Regions from separate parts of the Streptomyces sp. NPDC026672 genome, predicted to be linked through region 2. Evidence: riboswitches for the same ligand, from Rfam matches in the RefSeq annotation. Region 2 holds a riboswitch; the other holds the start of a gene.
The links. A riboswitch is a leader RNA that binds a small molecule or an ion and turns the genes downstream of it on or off. The one in region 2 is predicted to bind cyclic di-AMP.
Positions count from the first base shown of each region.

Region 1 (4,411 bases), on a different contig from region 2:
GTGGAGCCCCGTGGGGGTGCTGTTCGAGGGACCGAGTCGGGTGGGTGGGCAGGAAGGCCGGCTAGCCCGCTCGGTGGACCACCGCGTCGCAGAGTTCCAGCAACGCGGCCTTCGCATCGCACTCCGGCAACGGCGCCAACGCCGACCGCGCGTCCTCCGCGTACCGCACGGTGTCCCGCCGGGCCTGCTCCAGCGCCGGATGCGCCCGCAGCGCGGCCAGTGCGTCGGCGTGCCGCGCGTCGTCCGTGAGGTCGGAGTCCAGCAGCTCGCACAGCGCGAGGTCCTCGGCCAGCCCCAGCCGCGCCGCCCGCTCCCGCAGCCGCAGCACCGGCAGCGTGGGCACGCCCTCGCGCAGATCCGTCCCGGGCGTCTTCCCGGACTCGCGCGAGTCGGACGCGATGTCCAGCACGTCGTCCGCGAGCTGGAACGCGACGCCCAGCCGCTCGCCGTACTGCGTGAGCACGTCCACGACCGTCTCGTCAGCCCCGGACATCATCGCGCCGAACCGGCACGACACCGCGACCAGCGACCCCGTCTTGCCGCCCAGCACGTCGAGGTAGTGCTCGACCGGGTCCCGTCCGTCCGACGGCCCCGCGGTCTCCAGGATCTGCCCGGTGACGAGCCGTTCGAACGCGACGGCCTGGACCCGGACCGCCTCCGGGCCGAGGTCGGCGAGGATCTGCGAGGCCCGCGCGAACAGGAAGTCGCCGGTGAGGACCGCGACCGAGTTCCCCCAGCGGGTGTTGGCGCTGTCGACCCCGCGCCGCACCGCCGCCTCGTCCATCACGTCGTCGTGGTACAGCGTCGCGAGGTGGGTCAGCTCGACCACGACGGCCGAGGGCACGATCCCGGGTGCGTACGGATCGCCGAACTGCGCCGCCAGCATCACGAGCAGCGGCCGGAAGCGCTTCCCGCCCGCGCGCACCAGGTGCTGCGCGGCCTCCGTGATGAACGGGACCTCGCTCTTGGTGGCTTCGAGCAAGCCTTCTTCGACAGCCGTCAATCCGGCCTGGACATCGGCTTCCAGAGCCTGGTCCCGCACGCTCAGCCCGAACGGCCCGACGACGGTCACGAGGGGTCTCCTGTCTGCTGGTGTCTGCTGGCGGTCACACGGTTTGTCGATAGGTCGCTGCCCTCACCCGAGTCAGCGTATCCGGTCATGTTTCGATCACCGATAGCGCCCACCCGGCCGGACCGGGCGGTACCACCGCTCGGCCGGTATGTTTCCCATCGGCCCATATGACTCATATGGGCGATATTTCTCGACTACACGTTACGTGCCGGGACAACGACCGACACCACACGCACGGTTCCACCCTCACCTCCGTCGATCGTGAGCGGTGTCACGTATACCCCTCGAAGGGTCACGGAAAAGCGAATTCCGCACCCCCGGAACACACCCCGGGAGCAATACCGACCGATGCGGACCGACGTGCCCGTTTTGCCGCTATTAATACTCCGATTCCCCTTGGTGGATATAACGGCCGAACCCCTCCGCGCGTGAGTTGGGTCACTTGTGCCCCTCGGGAGGAATACCTGGAGAAACCCTTGCACACCCTTGCCCGGCAAGCGAGTTGAGTGTTGGCAACCGCAAAGGATCAAGCGCCCCATACGCACCGGACCAAGGTCAATTGGTACGAGCCGCATGTCAGCCACTTGTTCCGGACATGTGCTGTCGCATACGTTCCGGGCCTGTCGGGCGAACGCCTAATCCTGCCGGCGTCCGACACGACCATCAACGAACTCATTCACGTACGGCAGGAGCGGGGGACCCAGGTAAGTCGCCGGACCGGAACGACACCCGTCGTACCGGAACGGCTCGGGGTGAAGTCGTGTCGCGTCCCCGCGACCCGGCCGGGCACCTCCCCGCCCGAACCCGACAGCTCACCTCGCAGGCGGCCGGAGAGGAATTCCGACATGCCCGCTGCCGCTCAGCACAGCCGTTTCCGCGCCAACCGCCTGGTGCGCACCCTCGTCGTCGCCGGTACCGGCGCCGCCGTACTCGCCCTTCCGCTGATCGGCGCCACCGGCGCCTCCGCGGCCCCCGCGTCCACGAGCACCACGCCCGCCACGACCCTGGCCGGCTACCCGAACAACCTCGACGGCTGGATCCGCGAATCCCTCGCGATCATGGCGGAGCGGCACATCCCGGGCACGTACAACGGCATCTACCGCAACATCATGCGGGAGTCCTCGGGCAACCCCATGGCCATCAACAACTGGGACTCCAACGCCGCCGCCGGCACCCCCTCCAAGGGCCTGCTCCAGGTGATCGACCCGACGTTCAACGCCTACCACGTGGTCGGCACGTCGTTCGACATCTACGACCCGGTCGCCAACATCACCGCGGCCTGCAACTACGCCGCCGCGCGCTACGGCTCGATGGACAACGTCCACGGCGCCTACTAGGCCGGCACCCCTCACGCGAACAGTCTTTCGAGGACGACGGCGATGCCGTCGTCCTCGTTGGACGAGGTGACCTCGTCGGCCACCGCCTTGAGTTCGGGATGCGCGTTGGCCATCGCGACCCCGTGGGCGGCCCAGTGGAACATGGGGATGTCGTTGGGCATGTCCCCGAAGGCGATCGCCTCCCGCCGGCTCAGCCCCAGGTGCTCGGCGGCCAGCGCCAGACCGGTCGCCTTGGTGATGCCGCTCGGCTGGAGCTCCACCGTCCCCGGCCCCGACATCGTCACGGTCGCCAGCGAACCCACCACCGAACGCGCCGTCGCCGCCAACTCGTCGTCCGACAGGCTGTGGTGGCGCAGCAGCACCTTGCTGATGGGCGCGCACCACAGGTCGTCGCGCCGCTCCACCCGCACGGCGGGCAGCGTCGGATGGGGCATCACGTACCCGGACTCGACGAGCGTGAGCCCGTCCACCCCGTCCTGGTCGACGGCCGCGTACACCTCCCCCACCTCGGCCTCGATCTTGCCGAGCGCCGTCTCGGCCAGTTCCCGGTCCAGGGTGACCGACCACAGCAGCCGGTCCGCTCCGGCGTCGTACACCTGCGCCCCCTGCCCGCACACCGCGAGGCCCGTGGAGCCGAGGACGTCGAGCAGCGGCCGCACCCTCGGCGCCGGGCGGCCGGTCACCACGAGGTGCCGGGCCCCCGCCTCGGTCACCCGCGCGAGCGCCGCGAGCGACCGGTCGGAGAGTGTGTCGTCACCGCGCAGGAGCGTTCCGTCAAGGTCCGTGGCGACGAGTGAACAGCGGGGAGGTACGGCCATGATCAGAGAATACGGACAACGCGCTCCGATCACTCACCCCGTCGTCCCGAGCTGTTCAACCCCGGGTGACCCGCGCTAAGTTGTGCGGTTCACCACGTCCGGCCCGCGGCCCACCGCGCTGTTGGAGCGCGGCTCGTCGCGCCGCCGGGACCGCGGCCCACCGCACCGCAGGGACGCGGGCGCGGGCTCAGCCGTGGGCCGCCGCCAGATGCGCGGCCAGGCGCGGCGAGGCGAACGCGGTGCCGCAGACGAAGCGCATCACCGGCCCGTACGAGGAGGCCGCGGGCAGGCCGGTGAAGTAGAGGCCCGGCACCGACGAGACGTATCCGGCGCCGAGCACCGGTGCGCCGCGGCTCACCGTGAGCGCGGTCCGCAGGCCCGCGCCGAGGAAGTCCATCGCGGCGGTGTCCACGCGGTAACCGGTGGCCGCGACGACGTGGTCGGCGACCAGCCGGTACGTCGCCCCGGTGTGGGTGCGCACGGTGAGGACCGTGCCGCCGTCCTCGGTGGCCGCGCCCAGCACGCGCTCGACCTCGCGGACCTCCACCTTGCCCTCGAAGCGGTCGCGCAACCACCAGGCGCCGAGCGGCCCGAGGACCCGGCGGACCAGGTAGTGGCGGGCGCGGGCCGGGAGATGACGGTAGGGCTGCGGGTAGTAGCTGAGGGCCCACAGCGACCAGGCGCGGCCGAAGGGCGACTCGGGGCGCAGCCGCGGCTGCTTCCAGGGCGGTGCGCCGAAGGCGACCCGGCCCCGGCCGCGCGAGACCACCCTGACCCGCGCGCCCGCCTCCGCCGCCAGCGCCGCCGTCTCCAGCGCGGACTGGCCGGCCCCGACGACGATCAGTTCCCTTCCGGAGAACCGGCCGAGGTCGTGGTGCTGGGAGCTGTGCGACACCGGGCCCGCCGGCGCCGGTCCGCCCGCCGTCGCCCCGGCCAGCTCCGGCGGGAGGTGCGCCAGTCCCGACAGGCCGGTCGCGACGACGACCGCGCGGGCGGTGAACGACTCCCCCGAGTCCAGATCGAGTTCGAAGCCGCCCCCGCCCCGCCGGTCGACGGAGACGACCCGGACCCGCTCGAGTCCGGGCAGCAGGTTGCGCTGGAACCACTCGCCGTACCCGACGAAGGTCTCCACCGGGATGACGTCCTCGTCGGTCACGAGCCGGCGCAGGCCGGCCGCGTCGCAG
Region 1 covers NZ_JBEZXS010000006.1:42,352-46,762, reverse strand. Annotated here, with positions in the region: gene AB0F77_RS08570 (polyprenyl synthetase family protein) at 62-1,072, opposite strand; cyclic di-AMP (ydaO/yuaA leader) riboswitch at 1,732-1,912, shown strand; gene AB0F77_RS08565 (transglycosylase SLT domain-containing protein) at 1,918-2,409, shown strand; gene AB0F77_RS08560 (HAD family hydrolase) at 2,421-3,227, opposite strand; gene AB0F77_RS08555 (FAD-dependent oxidoreductase) at 3,415-4,411, opposite strand, start outside.
Region 1: linked by a shared signal. The riboswitch ahead of AB0F77_RS08565 (transglycosylase SLT domain-containing protein) and the one ahead of AB0F77_RS06295 (transglycosylase family protein) in region 2 are both predicted to bind cyclic di-AMP.

Region 2 (4,411 bases):
GCGACGGCCAGGTCGGCGATGGTGACGTCCTCGGTCTCGCCGGAGCGGTGCGACATCATGCACTTGAAGCCGTTGCGCTGGGCCAGCTCGACGGCGTCCAGGGTCTCGGTCAGCGAGCCGATCTGGTTGACCTTGACGAGCAGGGCGTTGGCGGTGCCCTCCTCGATGCCGCGGGCCAGGCGCTCCGGGTTGGTGACGAACAGGTCGTCGCCGACGATCTGGACCTTGTCGCCGAGCCGGTCGGTGAGGACCTTCCAGCCCGCCCAGTCGTCCTCGAACAGCGGGTCCTCGACGGAGACGAGCGGGTAGGCCGCCACGAGCTCCTCGTAGTACTCCGTCATCTCGGCGGCGGAGCGCTCCTTGCCCTCGAAGAGGTACTTGCCGTCCTTGTAGAACTCGGAGGCGGCGACGTCGAGCGCGAGGGCGATCTGCTCGCCGGGGACGTAACCGGCCTCCTTGATCGCCTCCAGGATGAGGTCGAGGGCGGCGCGGTTGGACTCCAGGTTCGGGGCGAAGCCGCCCTCGTCGCCGAGGCCGGTGGCCAGGCCCTTGCTCTTCAGGACCTTCTTGAGGGTGTGGTAGACCTCGGCGCCCCAGCGCAGGGCCTCGGAGAAGGACTCCGCGCCGATCGGGGCGATCATGAACTCCTGGATGTCCACGTTGGAGTCGGCGTGCGAGCCGCCGTTCAGGATGTTCATCATCGGCACCGGGAGCAGGTGCGCGTTCGGGCCGCCCAGGTAGCGGAAGAGGGGGAGGTCGCTGGCCTCGGAGGCGGCATGCGCCACGGCGAGGGAGACGCCGAGGATGGCGTTGGCGCCGAGGGAGCCCTTGTTGTCGGTGGCGTCCAGGTCGAACATGGCCTGGTCGATCAGGCGCTGCTCGGTGGCGTCGTAGCCGACCAGCTCGGGGCCGATCTGCTCGATGACGGCGAGGACGGCCTTCTCGACGCCCTTGCCCTGGTAGCGGTTGGGGTCACCGTCGCGGAGCTCGATGGCCTCGAAGGCGCCGGTGGAGGCGCCGGAGGGAACGGCGGCACGACCCGTGCTGCCGTCGTCGAGGCCGACCTCGACCTCGACCGTGGGGTTGCCTCGGGAGTCCAGGATTTCCCGGGCTACGACGACGTCGATGGACGGCACGAGCATCTCCTTCTTGGGATGTGACGCTGGAAGTGCGGGGCTGTGTGGGCCTTGCGACTAGAGCCTAACCGCCCCGGGGCCATCGGCCAGCCGACCGACCGTCCCGTGGACACACACGAACGGACCGTATTGTTCCACCTCGGAACAAATCCTGGGTGGAAATCGGATGGAGCCGACGGGAACGGTGGACACCCTGCCCCCGACCCCGGACGGACGAAACCCCGCCCCGGTGCGTACGGGGGAACACGCACCGGGGCGGGGAGACCGGGGGCCTCGTGGGGGAGGCGGCCCTTGTGTGGGGGGGAAGTGGCCCTCGTGGGGGGCGTGGGGGCGCCCGGGCCGGGGGTGGGTTACTTCAGGTGGAGCTGCTGACCCGGGTAGATGAGGTCGGCGTCCCGGACGATGTCCTTGTTGAGGTCGAACAGCTTCTTCCAGCCGCCCGCGACCTTGTGCTTCTGGGCGATGGAGCTGAGGGTGTCGCCCTTGACGACCTTGTACTCCCCGTCGCCCTTCTCGACCTTCTTGCCGGTCGGCGTCGTCACGGTCCTGCTCGGCGCCGGACGCTCGCTGGAGCGCGACGCGGCCGGCTTCTCGGTGGACCGGTTCGCGGTCGTGGACTTCGACGAGCCGGTGGAGCCGGAGGAGCCGGAGGAGGAGGACGGGGCGCTGCTCGACGTGCCGCCACCGCTGTACGGCGTGCTGGTCAGACCCGTGCCGCACACCGGCCAGGCGCCCTTGCCCTGCGCCGCGAGGACCTTCTCGGCGATCTCTATCTGCTGCGACTTGGTGGCCTTGTCGGCGGTCGAGGCGTACTGCGTGCCGCCGTACGCGGCCCAGGTGGAGGCGGAGAACTGGAGACCGCCGTAGTAGCCGTTGCCGGTGTTGATGGACCAGTTGCCGCCGGACTCGCACCGGGCGACGGCGTCCCACTGGGACGCGGTGGCGGCGGAGGCGTTGCCGGCCGCCATGAGCGGGACGGCGACGACGGCGCCGGTGACACCGGCGAACGCGATGGCACGAGTGGCCTTGGACGGACGGCGGTGCTTGCCCTTGCCGGAGAACAGCATGGATCGATCCCCTCACCGACGCCTGCGAGGTGAGCTGTCGGGTTCGGGCCGGTTGAGTTGCCCGGCCGTGCCCCCGTGAAGAGGCACGGCTTCACCCCGAGCCACCCCGGTCCAACGACCGGCGCGGCGCCTACCTTGGGTCCCCCGCTCCTGCCTGCGGCGCTGACGCGACGACTGTTCCCGTACGGCCGCTGGCAGGACTCGGCGTTGCGGCAGCCGGGGCTCGTGGTGACGAGCGGACATGACCGTAGACACGCGATCCGCGGAATATCAAAGACGATCAGGGCTTCTGAGACTCATCCCACACTTTCACCAAAGCGGACATTCAATGGCGAATCAGGACGTCAACTCCGCCTGGTTCACACCTTTTCAGGCGTTGAGTTCCAGGGTCTGACCGGGGGCGATGTGGTTCGGGTCGACACCGACGGCCGCCCGGTTGTCGGCGTACAGCTTGCGCCACCCGCCGTCCAGGTCAAGGGAGTCGGCGATGGAGCAGAGGGTGTCGCCGTCGCGGACCGTGTAGGCGTGACGGCCCGACGACTCGACCGTCTGGCTCTTCGTCCCGTTCTCCTGGGTCTCCTCCGCGCTGCCGCCACGGTGTCTGCCGCCGCCGAGCGCGCCGGTGTCGACGAGGCTCCAGGAGCCGCCGCTCTGCGCCGACTTGTCGGCGGAGTCGGCCCCGGGGAGCACGACGGGCGATTCGTCCGCCTCGGTCGAGGCGGCCGGAGCGGGGATCCGCGAGGTGTCCGCCCCGGACGACCGGGAGGAGCGGTGGTCGTCACCCGTGCTTCCGCCCTTGCCGTCCTCGTCGCCCTTGTCGTCCCGGCCGTCGTGCGACGCGGACCCGGACGGCGAGGAGGGGGACGAGTCACGGGAGGAACCGTGCGAAGAACCGTCCGACGGCGACGAGTCCGGCAAACCGGACGAGTCACTGGAATTCGATGAATCGGACAGCCCCGAGGGGGTGGAGGAGTCCTCGGGGTCGGACGCATCGTCGTCCGAGACGCCGGTGTCGACGTCGACCGAGCCCGACTTGGCGCTCAGCCCGGACAGCAGCGCGCACGTGGCCCAGGGGGCGGTGCCCCGGTGGGCGAGGATGTTCTCGGCGACGGATATCTGCTGCGAACGGCTGGCCTGGTCGGGGCTGGAGGCGTACTCCATGCCGCCGTACTTCTCCCAGAAGTCCTGGGTCAGCTGGAGACCGCCGAAGTACCCGTTGCCGGTGTTGGCGCTCCAGGAGCCGCCGCTCTCGCACTCGGCGACCTTGTCCCAGGTGGTGCCGTCCGCCGCGCTCGCGCCGCCGGCACCGAGGAGGGGGATGGCGATGGCGGAGCCGGTCACTCCGGCCGCGACGAGGAGAGCCGGAGCCTGACGGGGGCGACGGTGACGACCGTTCCCGGAGAGCATGCGGTTGCCTTTCGTGCGACAGCGTTGACCGGCGCGGCGGTGGTGCGGGAGTGCCACGCTGACGAGTGAACGTATCGACTGACGATCACTGTCACAAGTTCATGCCGCGCAGATCACGTGAAGATCACGGAGTTGAGCGTGCGTCACCTTGCCCCGCGCACATGCCTCCGGCCGAGGAACGGTTCGGGGCACGGGGGTTGATTACGGTACGGGTGTGAACTCCACGGGCAAAGTGCGCAGTCCGCGCATGATGAGCCCACCACGCCACCGCAAATCGGTTGGTTCCACCGCGAGTCGGAGGTCGGGGAGGCGGGTGAGGAGGGTGGCGAGCGCGGTCTGACCTTCGAGCCTGGCGAAGGGTGCGCCGAGGCAGTAGTGGATGCCATGCCCGTATCCGAGGTGCTGATTGTCACGTCGGCCGAGGTCGAGGACGTCCGGGTCGGCGAACCGCTCGGGGTCCCGGTCGGCCGCCGCGAGGACGACGAGCACGGGGTCGCCGGCCGCGATGTCCTGTCCGCCGACGCGCAGCGGCTCGGTGGCGAAGCGCCAGGTCGCCAGCTCCACCGGGCCGTCGTAGCGCAGGAGTTCCTCGACGCCGGTCTCCAGCAGGCCGCGTTCGCCCGCCGCGAGGGAACTCTGCAGGCGGCGGCGCTGCTCGGGGTGGGTGAGCAGCGCGTACGTGCCGTTGCCGATGAGGTTGACCGTCGTCTCGACGCCGATCTGACCGGTAGCAGAAAGAATGGAGTAGCCGGGCCCGTCCGCCTTGACCGCGTTGGGGTCGATGATCGCGCTCTCCCCCTT
Region 2 covers NZ_JBEZXS010000004.1:272,356-276,766, reverse strand. Annotated here, with positions in the region: gene eno (phosphopyruvate hydratase) at 1-1,142, opposite strand, end outside; gene AB0F77_RS06295 (transglycosylase family protein) at 1,487-2,203, opposite strand; cyclic di-AMP (ydaO/yuaA leader) riboswitch at 2,208-2,375, opposite strand; gene AB0F77_RS06290 (transglycosylase family protein) at 2,573-3,610, opposite strand; partial or broken gene AB0F77_RS06285 (cytochrome P450) at 3,812-4,321, opposite strand.